DNA from 3 places in the Pseudonocardia spirodelae genome. Region 1 is predicted to be linked to each of the others. Evidence: riboswitches for the same ligand, from Rfam matches in the RefSeq annotation. Region 1 holds a riboswitch; each other region holds the start of a gene.
The links. Region 1 has a riboswitch for S-adenosylmethionine ahead of WJX68_RS13170 (putative leader peptide). Riboswitches for the same ligand answer to the same signal wherever they lie in the genome.

Region 1 (5,484 bases):
ACAGCTGCGAGCCCCAGTCGTAGCCGGCCCGCTTCGCGAGCACCGTGACGTCGTTCTTGGCGTAGCGCTCGAGGGTGAACGGGCCGGAGCCGACGACGCCGGCGCAGCGCTCGTCGTCGGAGCGGAGGGCGCTGGCCGGGGAGAGCAGGCCGAGGCTGTGGGTGGAGGTGCCCTGCAGGAACTGCACGTTGGGCTTCGCGAACCGGACGGTGAACTCGGTCGGGCTCGTGACGTCGGTGCCGGTGTACCCGGCCAGGTAGCCCTTGGGGAGGCTGCCGCGGGCGCCCAGCTCCACCGCCCGGTCGAGGTTCGTCTTCACCGCGGCCGCGTCGACGGGCGCGCCGTCGGAGAAGGTGGCGCCGGGGCGCAGGGTGAACGTCCAGGCGGTGGCGTCGGCGTCGGACGACCAGCGGGTCGCCAGCCAGGGCACGATCGCGCCGGTGGACGGATCCTGGTCGGTGAGCGAATCGACGACCTGGCGCAGCGAGTAGATCGAGTCGTTGCTCTGCACCTGCTGCGGGTCGGCGCAACCCTGGTCCGAGGACACCGCGAACACCAGCGTCCCGCCCGGCTGCGGCGGGCCCGCGTCGGCCGCGGCACCACCGGCGCCGGAGCCACAGGCGGTGAGGGTGAGCGCGGTGGCGGCGAGCAGCACGGCCGAGCGGCCGGCGGGCAGGTCCCGCCACAGCCGGAACCGGCGCGTCACGACGCGACCTCCGCACGGCGCTCGCCGAAGCGCGACGGGTGCGCGAGCCCGAGGTTCTCCCTCAGCGTGGCGCCCGGGGCGTAGTCGGTCCGGAACACCCCGCGCTCCTGCAGGATCGGCACCACCCTGTCGACGACCTCGTCGAGGCCGGACGGGCTGACGTGGGAGCCGAGGATGAACCCGTCGGAGGCGTCGTTCTGCACGTAGCGGTCGATCTCGTCGGCCACGTGCTCCGGGGTCCCGACGAACACGGCGCGGTCGAAGGCGTGCTTGACCGTCTCGCGCAGCGAGTACCCGTGGGCCTGCGCGAGCTCGCGCCAGGCGCGGACGGTGGCGTGCGCGTCCTGGGTCAGCGGCGCCCGGCCCTCGATCCACCTCGGTGCCTCGGGGGTGGGCTCGACGTCGGGCAGCGGGCCGTCCGGGTCGTACGCCGACAGGTCCCGGTTCCACACCATCTCGGCGAGCACGATCGAGGTCCACGGGTCGACCTGCTGGTCGTGGATGTGTGCGTGGCGCTCGCGGGCCTCGGCGTCGGTGTCACCGAGGACGACGCCCGCGCTGGGTAGGATCCGCACCTCCTCGGGGTCGCGGCCGGCCTTCCTGACCCGTGCCTTCACGTCGTCGTAGAAGGCGCGGGCCTCGTCGAAGCGCTGGTAGCGGGAGAAGATCGCGTCGGCGGACGCGGCGGCGAAGTCGCGTCCGGCCGGGGACTCGCCGGCCTGCAGCACCACCGGGTGGCCCTGCGGGCTGCGCGGGGTGGTGAAGCGCCCGGCGATGTCGAACTGGTTGCCCGAGACCGTGAAGTCCCCGACGTGGCCGTCACGCAGGAAGGTGCCCGACGCGGGGTCGGCCACGACGGCGTCGGAACCCCAGGAGTCCCACAGCGCGCGGACCGCGGCGAGGGTCTCCCCCGCGCGCTCGTAGCGCTGGTGGTGCCCGAGGAACGCCCCGCGGCGGAAGTTCTCGCCGGTGGGGGCGTCGGAGCTGGTCACGACGTTCCACGCGGCGCGGCCGCCGGAGAGCAGGTCGAGGGTGGCGAACTTGCGCGCCAGCTCGTAGGGCTCGTTGAAGGTGGAGTTGATCGTGCCGGCCAGCCCGACGTGCTCGGTGACCGCGGCCAGCGCGGCGAGCACGGTGAAGGTGTCCGGGCGCCCGACGACGTCCTGGTCGAAGACCTCGCCGCCGCGGGTGCGCAGCCGCAGCCCCTCGGCGAGGAACAGCAGGTCGAGCTTCCCGCGCTCGGCTGTGCGGGCCCAGTGCTCGAAGGACTCCCAGTCGATGTGGCTGCCGGAGGCGGGGTCGCTCCAGACGGTGTCGTGGTTGACGCCCGGGAAGTAGGCACCCAGGACGATCTGCTTCCTGCGGCTCATGCGCCGGCTCCTGCGGGGGTCGGGACGAGGGCGGGGGTGGCCCCGTCGGCGTAGCGGCTGACCGGGCGGGGCAGCCCGAAGCGGGCGCGCAGCGTGGTCTCGCCGTAGGAGGTGCGGAACGCCCCGCGGGCCTGCAGCTCGGGGACCAGGCCGTCGACGACCGCGTCGAGGTCGGTGGGCAGGACGGCCGGGCGCAGCCGGAACCCGTCGAGACCGGCGCGGCGCCAGTCCAGCAGCGTGTCGGCGAGCCGTGCGGGGGTGGTCGCGAGGACCGCGGCGTCGGAGGAGAGCGGGTCGAGCGCGTCGAGGCGGGCGAGGCGGTCGCGGGCGGCGGCCTCGCCCGCCGCGAGGACGACGACCACGTCACCGAGCACCCGCAGCGGGGGCGCGGTCCGTCCGGCCGCGTGCTCGGCGGCCCGGACCTGGGCGACGACGCGGGCGGCGTCGTCGGCGTCGGCCGGGGTGGTGAGCACGACGTCGCCGACGCGGGCGGCGAGCAGCGCCGCCTCGTAGCCGTGGGCCAGGGACACGACCAGTGGCTGGCCCTGCGGGGGCCGGGGCACGATCGACGGCCCGGCGACGCCGAAGTGCTCGCCGGCGAAGTCGACGCGGTGCAGCTTGTCGCGGTCGACGAACCGGCCGGTGAGCGCGTCACGGATCTCGGCGTCGTCCTCCCAGGAGTCCCACAGCCTGCGGACGACCTCGACGGCGTCGGCGGCCTCGCCGAACAGCTCGGCGACGAGCCGGCGCGCCGCGGGCGTGCCCAGGTCGGCACGGCGCAGCGGCGGGATCGTGCGCCGGCCCACGTGGGCGGCCTCGTCGGCCCGCACCGAGGTCTGCACCCGCCACCCGGCGCGGCCGTGGCTGTCGTGGTCGAGCGTGGCCAGCGCCGAGGCGACGTGGAACGGCTCGGTGTGGGTGGTCGTGACGGTCGGCACCAGCCCGATCCGCGACGTCGAAGGGGCCAGGAACGCCGCGACCAGCGACGCGTCAAGCCGGCCCTGCACCCGGTCGGTGCGCCGCTCGGCCCCGGCGAGGTGGCCCCCGGACTGCAGCCCGAACCCGTCCTCGATCGTCAGCAGGTCGAGCAGGCCGCGCTCGGCGGTGCGGGCCAGACCGGTCCAGTAGCGGGCGCCGAACAGCTCGGCGGGACGTGCGCCCGGCTCGCGCCAGGCGGCGGGGTGCCAGCCGGCACCGTCGAGGGCGACCGCCAGGTGCAGCGGACGGCCGGAAGTGTCCGATGTGGACATACGAGTATCGCTTCCTCGCCGCACGGCGGTGCGACGGAACGGGGTGGCGCGGCAGGACGCCGCGGTCCGGGGTCGGACGACGGGAGCGGATCAGCCCCGACAGGCGGCGCCCGCCACCCGCATGAGATCGACGTGGCGGCGGTAGCGGGGATGGTGCGCCGCGCGCACCTGCTCGGCGATCGACCGCATGATGTCCTCCATCGGTCCCGGCTGGAGCACCCTCACCCACGTGCTGCGGGGGGTTGCTGCGGCGTCGTCGAGCCGGGTCTCTCGGCCGCTCCGGATGGTGTACCCGCCGACTGTAGGGACGAGGCACCCGACGGTGTCAACCCGCACCGCGACCGAGTGACCCGCACCGCAGCACCCCTCCCGACCTGCGGAATCGACGGGGTCCGACGCCACGACCTGTCCGGACACCTCGCCCGGTTTCCTGGTCGGTGGACGCGGGGTTGTCCGGGGAGGTGACCACGACGCACCCTGTCCGGGTGACGACGAGCCAGCGGCGGCCCTCGCGCCCGCAGCGGTTCGTGCGGCCCGCGACGGCCTCCGTCCCCCGGACCCTGCGCGTGGTCCCGCTGCGCCCGACCGGCCTCGAGGAGTTCTGGCCGAGCCGGCGCGCGCCCGCCTACAGCGAGCTGTGTCGCTGACGGTCCCCTCCGGTCACCGGTAACGCCACGCGCCCCGCGGGCGGGGCATCCGCCGACCGGGATCGCCCGCCGGACACCGTCCGGCCCGCACCCGTCCCCCTCCCCCGGCACGCCCTCGCCCAGGGCCGGCCGGCCCCGGCGCGCGGCGGCACCCGTCCGCGCCGCCCCCACGGAAGGACCCCGTCCCGCGATGTCCCCGCACGTCCCGCGCCCCGGATCCCGGGCGCGCACCGCCGCCGTCCTGCTCGCGCTGCTCACCGCCGTCGGGCTGCTGGCCGGCTGCTCCCGCGCCGAGGAGAGCGCCCCCGCCGCGTCCGGCGGCGCGACCTCCCCGGCCGCCGAGGTGCGTCTCGGCTACTTCCCGAACATCACCCACACCCCGGCGCTGGTCGGGGTGACGCAGGGCCTGTTCGCCGCCGAGCTGGGGAGCACGAAGCTCACCACCCAGACCTTCAACGCGGGGCCGGACCAGGTCAACGCCCTGCTCGGCGGCTCGATCGACGTCGCGTTCATCGGCTCCGGCCCGGCGATCAACGCCTTCACCAAGTCCGACGGCGAGGCCGTGCGCCTCGTCGCGGGCTCCACCTCGGCCGGCGCCCAGCTGGTCACCCGGCCCGACATCACCTCGCCCGAGCAGCTCAAGGGCACGATCATCGCGACGCCGCAGCTCGGCAACACCCAGGACATCGCGTTCAAGACCTGGCTGAAGGAGAACGACCTCCCGATCGGCTCCGGCCCGGACGCGGTGACCGTGCAGAACATCGAGAACCCGCAGACCCTCGACCTGTTCAAGCAGGGCAAGGTCGCCGGCGGCTGGCTGCCCGAGCCGTGGAGCTCGCGCCTGGTCGACGCCGGGGCGAAGGTCCTGGTCGACGAGAAGTCGCTGTGGCCCGGCGGGAGGTTCCCGACGACCGTCGTCATCGTCCGGACCGAGTTCCTGGCGCAGCACCCGCAGACCGTCGAGGCGATCCTGCGCGGCGAGCAGAAGGCCATCGCCCTCATCCGCGACGACCCCGCGCAGGCCAGGACCGTCTCCAACCAGGCGATCGCCGAGATCACCGGCAAGCCGCTGGCGGCCAACATCCTCGACCGCGCGTTCACCGAGCTGTCCTTCGACACCGACCCGCTCGCCTCCACCTTCCCGCAGCTGGCGAAGGACTCGGTCACGGCGGGCATCGCGACGAGCGAGGCGGACCTGACCGGCTTCCTCGACCCGACCGCGGTCGACGCGGTCCGGACGAGCTCCGGGGAGGCCGCCGTGGACCCGGCCGGCCTCGCCGCCGCGAACTGACCTTTCCGATCGACGAGGGGAACCACCGATGACGGTCGACCTGACCACCCGGCGCCCGCCGGCCCGCGACACCGCCGTCGCGCTGTCCGGGGTCGCCAAGACCTTCGGCACCGGGGCCGGGGCGGTGACCGCGCTCCACGGGATCGACCTCACGGTCGGCGACGGCGAGTTCGTCTGCGTGCTCGGCGCGTCCGGCTGCGGCAAGTCGACGCTGCTCAAC
Region 2 (5,484 bases), on a different contig from region 1:
TCCGCACCGAGCTGGTCGCGGCCACCGTCGGCGCGCACCGGGCGCGCACCGGCGGCGCACTGCTGCTGCTCGCACCGGCCGGGAGCTGGGCCGGGCTGCTGCCCGGCCAGGAGGTCTCCGCCGCGGGCCTGCTCGCCCCCGCGCAGCGCTCCGACCTGACCGTCGCGGTCCTGCGGGTCCGCGGCGCCCCGCAGGACGTCACCCCGCCACCGTGGTGGCAGACGGCGGCCGGGAGCCTGCGCGACGGGCTGCGCGACGCCGCGGTGTCCGCGCTGCCCGAGGCCCCGGCCGGGCTCCTGCCGGGGCTGGCGATCGGGGACACCCGCGCCCAGCTCGCGGAGACCGAGCAGGACTTCCGCACCGCCGGGCTGGCGCACCTCACCGCCGTGTCCGGGGCGAACGTCGCGATCGTGACCGGTGCGGTGCTGCTCCTGCTGCGCCTGTTCCGCACCGACCCACGGGTGGCGTCCGCGGCGGCGCTGCTCGCGCTGGTCGGGTTCGTCGTGCTGGCGCGGCCGTCGCCGTCGGTACTGCGGGCGGCGGTCATGGGCGGGGTGGTGCTGGTCGCGTTCGCCGCCGGCCGGGCGCGCTCCGCGGTGCCGGCGCTCGCGGTGGCGGTGCTCGGGCTGCTGCTCGCCTCGCCCGCGCTGGCCGTCGACGCCGGGTTCGTCCTGTCCGTCGTCGCCACCGGGGCGCTGGTCCTGCTCGGCCCGGGGTGGACGGCGTCGCTGAAGCGGCGCGGCCTGCCGTCCGGGCCGGCGGAGGCGCTGGTCGTCCCGGTCGCCGCGGCCCTGGCGACCGCCCCCGTCATCGCCGGGCTGAACGGGGGAGTCGGGCTGGTCACGGTGGTCGCGAACCTGCTCGCGGCACCCGCGGTCGCGCCGGCGACGGTGCTCGGTGTGCTCGGGGCCGTGCTGTCCGCGCTCAGCCCGTGGGCGGCGTGGGTCTGCGCGTGGCTGGCCGGGCCGTTCGTCCGGTGGCTGGTGCTCGTCGGGGACCGGGCCGCCGCGGTCCCGGGGGCGACGGTGCCGTGGCCGGCCGGGGTGGGCGGCGCGCTGCTGCTCACCGGCCTGCTGCTGGGGCTGCTCGCGATGGGGCGGGTGCCGCGACTGCGGGCGTTGCTGCTGGCCCTGCTGGTCGGGCTGCTGGTGGTGCTGGTGCCGACCCGGTTCGCACCACCGGGCTGGCCGCCCGCGGGCTGGCGGATGGTGGCCTGCGACGTCGGGCAGGGCGATGCGCTCGTGCTGGCGACCGGTGTGGCCGGGCACGCCGTGCTCGTCGACACCGGACCCGGCGACGACGCCGTCGACACCTGCCTGGACCGGCTCGGCGTGCGGGTCCTCGAACTGGTCGTGATCACCCACTTCCACGCCGATCACGACGGCGGCCTGGCCGGCGCGCTGCGCGGGCGGGCCACGGGCGGGATCGCGGTCGGCCCGGTGCGCGAACCCGCGTCCGGGCTGCGCGAGATCACCCGGCACGCCGCGGCGGCCGGCGCGCCCGTCGTCGGGCTCGCCCGCGGCATGGAGCTGGGCTGGCCGGAGCTGCGCCTGCAGGTCCTCGGGCCCGTGCACCCGCCCGTGACGGTCGACGGCAGCGACGGCACCGCGGTCAACGACATCTCGCTGCTGCTGCGCGCCACGACGCCGGCCGCGACCGTGCTGCTCACCGGGGACGCCGAGCTCGCCGCCCAGGACGACCTGCTCGCCTCCGGCGCGGACCTGCGGGCCGACGTGCTGAAGATGCCGCACCACGGCTCGCGTAAGGTGCTGCCCGCGCTGATCGGGGCCGTCGCGCCGCGGGCGGCGGTGATCAGCGTCGGGAACGGCAACACCTACCACCACCCCAACCCGGAGCTGGTGGACCGGCTCGCCGCCGCAGGGATCCTGGTCGCCCGCACCGACCGGTCCGGCGACCTCGCCCTGACCGGCGACGACCCGGCCGGGCTGGCGGTGGTCGCCCGGGGCGACCCCCGCCCGGCGCCCGGCCGGCGGGGCCGGTCAGCCCCGGTTCGCCAGCGCCTCGCGCACCGCGCGCGATGTCGACGGCACCGTCGCGGTCGGGCCGACCTCGCCGGAGACGGCGTCGAGGGTCTTGAGACCGTCGCCGGTGATCATCAGGACGGTCTCGGCGTCGGGGTCGAGCGTCCCCGCCTCGAGCAGCTTCTTCGTGGTCGCGACGGTGACCCCGCCGGCGGTCTCGGCGAACACGCCCTCGGTGCGGGCCAGCAGCCGGATCCCGGCGACGACCTCCTCGTCGGACACGTGCCCGACCGAGCCACCGGTGCGCCGCACCGAGTCCAGGACGTACGGGCCGTCGGCCGGGTTGCCGATCGCCAGCGAGCGGGCGATGGTGTCCGGCTTCTGCGGCTGGATCACGTCGTGGCCGGCCTCGAAGGCGGACGCGACCGGGGAACAGCCGGTGGCCTGCGCCCCGAACACGGTGTAGGGCGTCGGCTCGACGAGGCCGAGCTCGCCGAGCTCGGTGAACCCCTTGTCGATCTTCGTGAGCTGCGAGCCGGAGGCGACCGGCACGACGACCTGCTCCGGCAGCCGCCAGCCGAGCTGCTCGGCGACCTCGTAGCCCAGCGTCTTGGAGCCCTCGGCGTAGTACGGCCGGACGTTGACGTTCACGAACGCCCAGTCCTCGTGCTCGGCGGCCAGCTCGGTGGCGAGCCGGTTGACGTCGTCGTAGTTGCCGTCGACGGCGAGCAGGGTGCCGCCGTACACCGCGGTGGTGACGATCTTGGCCTGCTCCAGGGAGGACGGGATCAGCACCACCGAGTCCCACCCGGCGCGGGCGGCCGCGGCGGCGACGGCGTTGGCCAGGTTGCCCGTCGAGGGGCAGCAGAGCACGGAGAAGCCCAGCTCACGGGCCGCGGCGAGCGCGACGGCCACGACCCGGTCCTTGAAGGAGTGGGTCGGGTTGCCGGTGTCGTCCTTGATCCAGATCTTGCGGACGCCGAGCGCGCGCGCCAGGTTGTCGGCCTCGATCAGCCGGGTCAGGCCGGGCTCGGTGTTGGCGTGCTGCTCGACGGTCGAGGGGACCGGCAGCAGGTCCTTGTAGCGCCAGATCGACTTCGGGCCGGCCTCGATGGAGGCGCGGGTGACCGCCGGGAACTCGTAGGCGACCTCGAGCGGGCCGAAACAGCGCGGACAGGCGAACTCCGCCGCGAGCGGGATGCGGTGCCGGCACTCGCGGCAGGACAGCGCCCGCGCGGAGCCCAGGTCGTAGGCGGGGGTGGTTTCGGGCGCAGCAGTGAGAGTCACGAGATCTCCTCATCTGTCCCGCCGGGTGCGGCGGGCCGGAATTGGCACCGTGTTCGTCGACGTCCTCACCGCGCGGAGCGCGCAGGTGTGGGCGGATCGTCGTGCGACGCCGGTTGCCGGGGCTTCAACGGGCCGTTCCCTCTGCCCCTCTGGATGAGCCATATGCGGTTGTGGTGTCCCGGCGCGGTGGCCGGAAACGGTCATGACCGTACGCGAGACGGTCGCGTCCCCGCCAGGAGGTGTCCTCCGGACGGGACGCGGGTCACGGGTTGTCGGGGGTGTGGGCCACGATGGGGGGGTGAGCGCGACGAAGGCCCCGGCCCCGCTGCAGCTCGTCGTCGGCGACGAGGAGTTCCTGGCCGAACGCGCCGTGTCCGACCTGGTCCGGCGGGCACGGGGGTCCGATCCGGAGACCGAGCTGCGCCGCTTCCGCACCTCGGAGGTGGCGCCGGGCGAGCTGGCCGGGCACCTGAGCCCGTCGCTGTTCGCGGAGGGCCGGGTGATCGTGCTCACCCACGGCCAGGACGCGGGCAAGGATATGACGGCCGCGCTCGCCGACTACGTGAAGGACCCGGCCGACGGGATCGTGCTCGTGGTCCAGCACGCGGGCGGCGCGAAGGGCAAGGCCGTCCTGGACCTGATGCGCAAGGCCGGGGCGGCCGTGGTCACCTGCAACCGCATCACCCGCGCCGACGAGCGGTCCGACTTCGTCCGCGACGAGGTCCGCCGCCACGGCGGCACGATCACCCCGGGCGCGCTCGCGGTGCTCGTCGAGGCCGTCGGCTCGGACCTGCGGGAGCTGGCGGCCGCGGCCGGGCAGCTCGTCGCGGACACCGGCGGCACGGTCGACGAGACCGGGGTGCGTCGCTACCACCGCGGCCGCGCCGAGTCCTCCGGCTTCGCGGTGGCCGACGCCGCGGTCGCCGGCGACCGCCGTGCGGCGATGGAGGCGCTGCGCTGGGCGCTGGTGCTCGGTGTCCCGCACGTGCTGATCGCCGACGCGCTGGCCGACTCCGTCCGCACCCTGGCCAAGGTGGGCTCGGCGGGGCGCGGCGACCCGAACCGGCTGGCGGGCGAGCTCGGCATGCCGCCGTGGAAGATCCGCAAGGCGCAGCAGACGGTGCGCCAGTGGCGCCCCGAGCAGCTGGCGGTCGCGATCGCGGCGACCGCGCAGGTCAACGCGGACGTCAAGGGCATCGCCGCGGACGCCGAGTACGCCCTGGAACGCGCCGTGCTGGCGGTCGTCGCGGCCCGCGCGGGCCGCTGACCGGGGCGCTGCCCCGAGCCCGGCCGGACGTCGACCAGGAACCACCCCGCACACGACGATGGCGCCGCCCCCGAAGCCGGGGACGGCGCCGTCGGTGAACCGTGGTGGCTCAGGCCTGCACGTCGTTGAGGCGCTTGGCCATCGCGGACTTGCGGTTCGCCGCCTGGTTGCGGTGGATGACGCCCTTGCCGGCCGCCTTGTCCAGAGCCTTGGCCGCCTTGCGCTGCAGCTCCACGACGTTGTCGGCGCCGGAGTCGGCGGCCTCGCGGAAGTGGCGGATGGCGGTCTTGACCGAGGACTTCACCGACTTGTTGCGCTGCCGGCGCTTCTCGTTGGTCTTGACACGCTTGATCTGCGACTTGATGTTGGCCACGTCTGCCTCTGGTCTTCCTGCCTGCTGGTCGGCTGGTGTGTGTGTACGTCCGGTCCGCTCCGGCGGCACCGAACAGCATCACTGGAGAGAGGGTCCAGGCCGTTTCGGGCGAGCACGCCGAGCGCTCGACGCACAAGGTTACCAGCGGCGTCGTCGCGCCCCGGGCCGGGGCACCGGACGCGGCAGGGCGGGAACGTCCCGTCGAGCGTGATCACGGCCCGGTGGCCCTGCGGGTCGGCCACCCGCGCCACGTCGAGCCCGACGTCGACGGCCGGGACGACGCCGTCGCCGGACTCCTCGCGGACGAGCTCGGAGATCGTCGTGCCGCGGACCTGCACCGGCGCCGCGTGACGACCCGCGGTGCCACCACGGCGCCCGCCCGGTACGACATGGGACGATGGGGGCCAGTGCCCGACGCCCCGATGCGACAGCGAAAGCCGAGTACAGCCGAGTGACGACGTACGCCGACCGCACGTTCACCCCGCCGGAGCGCATCCGGAACTTCTGCATCATCGCCCACATCGACCACGGGAAGTCCACCCTGGCCGACCGCATGCTGCAGGTCACGGGGGTGC
Region 3 (5,484 bases), on a different contig from region 1:
CCGGGACCGGCGCTTCGGCGGAGCCGTGGACGCGGCGGGGGCGGGCTCGTGACCGGCGAGGTCATCACCCGGATGCTCGCCACCGCCCGGGGTGCGCTGGAGCGGTTCCACGACGTCACCGTCGACGACGACGGCGCGCTCACCTTCGCCCACGGCGGGGTCCTGTGCGTGGTGCAGGGCACCGAGCTGGAGGACGGGCTGCCCGTCCTCAACCTGACCTGCGTGGTCGCCTGGGACCTGCCCGAGGGCGACGACCCCGCCGAGGACGTGCCCCGGCGGGTCGGCCTCGGCGTCGGGGAGGGCCTGTTCGGGACGCCGCGCGTGGTGCGCGGGGAGCGCGGCTGGGACGTGACGCTGCGCTACGCGTTCCCCGCCGCCGGGCTCGCCCAGGGGCCGATGGGCACGCTGCTGATGCTGGTGGTGTCCTCGGCGTCGAGCATGCGCGCCGAGCTGGTCGGGGGCTGAGCGCCGCCGCGACCGGCCGGGGGCCGTCCCCGTCGGACGGCCGCCCGGGCCCGGCGACGGCGGGTCACCCCGCCCCGGCGGCGTCCTGCTCGTCGTGCAGGTGCACCACCGGCAGCGCGGCGAGCGTGCCCGGGGTCATCGCGTGGGCGACGCCGAGCACGTCGTTCTGCGCCTTCGTCATCCGCGCGTCGACCAGCCCGGACAGCGCGTAGGCGACCCGGCCGAGCAGCCGCACGGTGGTCTCGTCGACCAGCGGGCGCGGCGTCGAGACGACGGCGATCCCGCGCGGGGTCCCGTCGTTGGACTGGGCCACGCCGATCGAGTAGGACTCGCGCGGGTTGACGTGCCGCGACGCGTAGTGGTCGCGCAGCGTCGAGACCATGTCGTGGAAGCCGCTCACGTCCCCCTCGAGCTCCAGTGAGGCCAGGTCCTCGCGGGTCAGTACCTTCGTGCGCCCGGAGAAGCAGCGGACGTAGCCGACCACCGCCCCCGTCCACAACGCCTCGACCAGCGCGGGGTCGGCGTCCACCCGGACCGGCCCGGACTCGGGCCCGCCCAGCGCGGTCACCAGGTGCTCGCAGCAGCGCAGCACGTACTGCAGATCGTCGAAGACGGCGGCGAGCTGGGCCAGCTCCCCGGACTCCGGGACGTCGATCCGCCGGACGGTGCCGGGTGCCTCGTGCGTGTCGGTCATCGTCGACCTCACCTCCACCCCGCGACGCTATCCCGAGTGGCGCTGCTCACGGTGTCGCGATCTGAGACGCCCTGCTACCTTCACCGGCGAAGGTCACGAGTTCCAGCGCGAAGCCCCGGCTCGCTGGGCGGCAACCCTCCTCCGCGGTGGGGTGCCCCGGGTGATGACCGGGCCGCCGCGATCCCGTGGGCGGCAAGCGCGGATCCGGGCCGAGTGCCGGGTCCCCGAGATCCCGCCGGAGGCCGGATCATGACCCTCGCCCTGTCGCGCCCCGTCCAGCACGCGCTGCCCCGCGTCGTCGGGGCGGAGCTGACCGTCCCGCTCGTCGACGGCGGGTGGGTCCGCTACTGCGACCTCGACTCCGCGGCCTCCGCACCGGCGCTGGAGCCGGTCGCCGCGCACGTCGCGCAGGTGCTGCCGTACCACGGCAGCGTGCACCGCGGCGCCGGCTGGACCTCGAAGGTCTGCACCGCGCTCGTCGAGAACGCCCGCGCCGACGTCGCCCGCTTCGTCCGCGCCCGCGGCGGCGACACGGTCGTGTTCACCCGCAACACCACCGACGCGCTCGGCCTGCTCGCCCGCGCCGTCCCCGGCCCGGTGGTGACCCTGGACCTGGAGCACCACGCGACGCTGCTGGCCTGGCGCGGCCGCGAGCACCGCGTGGTGCGCGCCGCGACGACGGTGGCCGGCACCCTCGACGCGCTGCGCGCCGAGCTGGCCGCCCGTCCGGACGCCGCGCTCGTCGCCGTCACGGGGGCGTCGAACGTGACCGGCGAGCTGCTGCCGGTCGCCGAGATCGCCGCGATCGCGCACGCCGCGGGCGCCCGGCTGTGCGTCGACGCCGCCCAGCTGGCCCCGCACCGCCGCGTCGACCTGGCCGGCTGGGACGCCGACTACGTCGCGCTGTCCGGGCACAAGCTGTACGCGCCGTGGGGCGCCGGGGCGCTGGTCGGGCGCCGCGACTGGCTCGACGCGGCCGAGCCGCACGTCGCGGGCGGGGGAGCGGTCCGGTCGGTGGCCGTGCACGACGGCGCCACCGCCACCGCGTGGCTGCCCGCGCCGCAGCGGCACGAGGGCGGCACCCCGAACGTGCTCGGCGCCGCCGCGCTGGGTGCCGCCTGCCGCGTCCTCGACGAGCTGGTCGACGACGCCGTCCCGGCGCACGAGCGCGCGCTCGCGGCCCGGCTGCACGCCGGTCTGGCGACGGTGCCGGGCCTGCGCGTGCTGTCGTGCTTCGACGACGCGGCCGACCGCACCGCGACGGTGTCGTTCACGCTGGGGGAGCTGCCCGCGGGGCTCGTCGCGGCGGCGCTGTCGGCCGAGCACGGCATCGGCGTGCGCGACGGCCGGTTCTGCGCCCACCCGCTGCTGGAGCGGCTCACCGGCGGGCGTGACGCCGTCCGGGCCTCGCTCGGGCTGCGCACCACCACCGACGACGTCGACCGCCTCGTCACGGCGCTGCACGCGCTCGCACGGCGCGGACCCGGCTGGACCTACGCCCTGGTCGACGGCCGCTGGGCGCCCACGCCCGACCCGCGTCCGGCCGACCCGTTCGCCCGCGGCGCCGAGCCCGCCGCCGTGCCCGGCTGCGGGGACTGAGACGGGTCAGGCGGCCGAGCAGCGCCCGCAGACGCCGAAGATCTCCAGGGTGTGGGACACCTCGGTGAAGCCGTGCTTCTGCGCGACCGACTCGGTCCACGACTCGACGGCCGGGCCCTCGATCTCGACGGCGGCGCCGCACCGGCGGCACACCAGGTGATGGTGGTGGTGCTCGGTCTCGCAGCGCCGGTAGACGGCCTCGCCGGACGCGGTCCGCAGTACGTCGACCTCGCCGCCGTCGGCGAGGGTCTGCAGGGTGCGGTAGACCGTGGTCAGCCCGATTCCCTCACCGCCGCGGCGCAGCTCCTCGTGGATCTCCTGCGCGGAGCGGAAGTCCTCCAGCCGGTCCAGCAGCGCGGTCACCGCGGCCCGCTGCCGGGTGGCGCGGATGCCTCGCGGCCCGGCGGTGGACCGCTCGGCCGTCGTCTCGGTCACGTCTCCTCCTCCACGTGGGCCACGGCGTCCACGACGATGTGCGCCAGGTGGTCGTCCACCAGCGAGTACAGCACCTCACGGCCCTTGCGTTCGCCCTCGACCACCCCGGCGGCCTTCAGCACCCGCAGGTGCTGGCTGATCAGCGGCTGGGTGACACCGAGTGCGTCGACGAGATCGTGCACGCACCGCGAGTGTTCCAGCAGCTGCAGCACGATCGCGATCCGGACCGGTGCCGCCAGCGCCCGCAGCAGGTCCCCGGCGGCGGCGAGGGTGCGGGGGTCGCGGGTGGGGCCCGGCTCGGGCGCGGGCGGGTGGTCGTCGGCCCCGTGCCGGTCGCTCCCCTGCGCGTGCGTGGTCTGAGCTGCGGCAGACATCTGGTTGACCGTCCCGTCCCCCGGGGGCGGCGGCCACACCCCCCGGCGCTGCTGTGCCGTGCCGGCCGCTCCCGACATGGTAGGCGTGTTCGTTATCGTCGCCGCGTGCTGCTGGTCTGCCGGTTCCGCGTGTCCCCCTCCGACGCCGACGCGTTCACCGCCCGCGCCGCCCGCGCGCTGGAGCTGCTCGCCGCGCGTCCCGGCTGTCGCGGGGGCGAGGCGGGCCGCGCGATCGAGGACGCGGGGCAGTGGGTGCTGACCGTCCGGTTCGACTCCGTCGACGCCTACCGCCGCGCCCTGGGGCCCTTCGAGATCCGCGAGCACGTGCACCCCCTGCTGGCCGAGGCCGACACCACGGTGGAGCAGACCCACGAGACCCTCCTGTCCGCCGCCCCCGGCGCCGCCGCGGTGCACCACCCGAGCCTGCTGGCCGGGGGCCCGGTGGGCGGCGACGGGGGATCGGTGGCGGGTCGGTAATCTGGGGCACCCCCGGTGTCCGGGGGTCGTTCCGTTCCACGTCCCTGGAGTACCGCAGTGGCCAGCAAGCCCACCTCCGCCAAGATCGAGACCATCGTCGCGCTGACCAAGCGGCGCGGATTCGTCTTCGCCTCCGGTGAGATCTACGGCGGTACCCGGTCGGCGTGGGACTACGGGCCCCTCGGCGTCGAGCTGAAGGACAACATCAAGCGCCAGTGGTGGAAGACCATGGTGACCGGCCGCGACGACGTCGTCGGCCTGGACTCCTCGGTCATCCTGCCCCGCCAGACCTGGGTCGCGTCCGGGCACGTCAACGCGTTCACCGACCCGCTGGTCGAGTGCACCTCGTGCCACAAGCGCTACCGCGCCGACCAGCTGGCCGAGGAGTTCGCCGAGCGCAAGGGCCGCGACCCGGAGCAGGCCGACCCGAACGACCTGTCCGAGGTGCCCTGCCCGAACTGCGGCACCCGCGGCCAGTTCACCGCGCCGCGCGAGTTCAACATGATGCTGAAGACGTTCCTCGGGCCGGTGGAGTCCGAGGAGGGCATGGCCTACCTGCGCCCGGAGACCGCGCAGGGCATCTTCGTCAACTTCCTCAACGTGCAGACGACCTCGCGCAAGAAGCCGCCGTTCGGCATCGGCCAGATCGGCAAGAGCTTCCGCAACGAGATCACCCCGGGCAACTTCATCTTCCGGACCCGCGAGTTCGAGCAGATGGAGATGGAGTACTTCGTCGAGCCCGGCAGCGACGAGGAGATCCACCAGTACTGGATCGACGAGCGCACCCGCTGGTACACCGACCTGGGCATCGACCCGGAGAACCTGCGCCAGTACGAGCACCCCAAGGAGAAGCTCTCCCACTACTCGAAGCGCACCGTCGACATCGAGTACCGGTTCAACTTCACCGGCCAGGAGTGGGGCGAGCTCGAGGGCATCGCGAACCGGACCGACTTCGACCTGACCACGCACTCGAACCACTCGGGCGTGGACCTGTCGTTCTACGACCAGGCCAGCGACACCCGCTACAAGCCCTACGTCATCGAGCCCGCCGCCGGAGTCGGTCGCTCGATGATGGCCTTCCTCATCGAGGCCTACACCGAGGACGAGGCGCCCAACGCCAAGGGCGGCGTCGACAAGCGCGTCGTGCTGAAGCTCGACCGCCGGCTCGCGCCGGTCAAGGCCGCGGTGCTGCCGCTGTCGCGCAACGCCGACCTGTCGCCGAAGGCGCGCGACCTCGCGGCGCAGCTGCGCCGGAACTGGAACGTCGACTTCGACGACGCAGGCGCCATCGGCCGCCGCTACCGCCGCCAGGACGAGATCGGCACGCCGTTCTGCATCACCGTCGACTTCGACACCCTCACCGACCAGGCCGTGACCATCCGCGAGCGCGACACGATGGCCCAGGAGCGCGTCGCCCTGGACCAGGTCGAGACCTACCTC

Region 2: linked by a shared signal. The riboswitch ahead of thrC (threonine synthase) and the one ahead of WJX68_RS13170 (putative leader peptide) in region 1 are both predicted to bind S-adenosylmethionine.
Region 3: linked by a shared signal. The riboswitch ahead of WJX68_RS10465 (aminotransferase class V-fold PLP-dependent enzyme) and the one ahead of WJX68_RS13170 (putative leader peptide) in region 1 are both predicted to bind S-adenosylmethionine.

Annotation. Positions count from the first base shown of each region.
Region 1 is NZ_JBBJUP010000009.1:146,045-151,528, forward strand. It holds gene WJX68_RS13155 (ABC transporter substrate-binding protein) at 1-706, opposite strand, end outside; gene WJX68_RS13160 (NtaA/DmoA family FMN-dependent monooxygenase) at 703-2,076, opposite strand; gene WJX68_RS13165 (LLM class flavin-dependent oxidoreductase) at 2,073-3,326, opposite strand; gene WJX68_RS13170 (putative leader peptide) at 3,417-3,545, opposite strand; SAM riboswitch class I at 3,521-3,616, opposite strand; gene WJX68_RS13175 (hypothetical protein) at 3,812-3,973, shown strand; gene WJX68_RS13180 (ABC transporter substrate-binding protein) at 4,164-5,264, shown strand; gene WJX68_RS13185 (ABC transporter ATP-binding protein) at 5,305-5,484, shown strand, end outside.
Region 2 is NZ_JBBJUP010000007.1:28,197-33,680, forward strand. It holds partial or broken gene WJX68_RS10235 (ComEC/Rec2 family competence protein) at 264-1,757, shown strand; gene thrC (threonine synthase) at 2,001-3,269, opposite strand; SAM riboswitch class I at 3,276-3,429, opposite strand; gene holA (DNA polymerase III subunit delta) at 3,568-4,536, shown strand; gene rpsT (30S ribosomal protein S20) at 4,646-4,909, opposite strand; gene WJX68_RS25220 (cyanase) at 4,837-5,247, opposite strand; gene lepA (translation elongation factor 4) at 5,361-5,484, shown strand, end outside.
Region 3 is NZ_JBBJUP010000007.1:72,791-78,274, forward strand. It holds gene WJX68_RS10450 (isoprenyl transferase) at 1-52, shown strand, start outside; gene WJX68_RS10455 (hypothetical protein) at 73-465, shown strand; gene WJX68_RS10460 (hypothetical protein) at 530-1,159, opposite strand; SAM riboswitch class IV at 1,251-1,364, shown strand; gene WJX68_RS10465 (aminotransferase class V-fold PLP-dependent enzyme) at 1,409-2,758, shown strand; gene WJX68_RS10470 (Fur family transcriptional regulator) at 2,765-3,193, opposite strand; gene WJX68_RS10475 (ArsR/SmtB family transcription factor) at 3,190-3,567, opposite strand; gene WJX68_RS10480 (antibiotic biosynthesis monooxygenase) at 3,673-4,044, shown strand; gene WJX68_RS10485 (glycine--tRNA ligase) at 4,102-5,484, shown strand, end outside.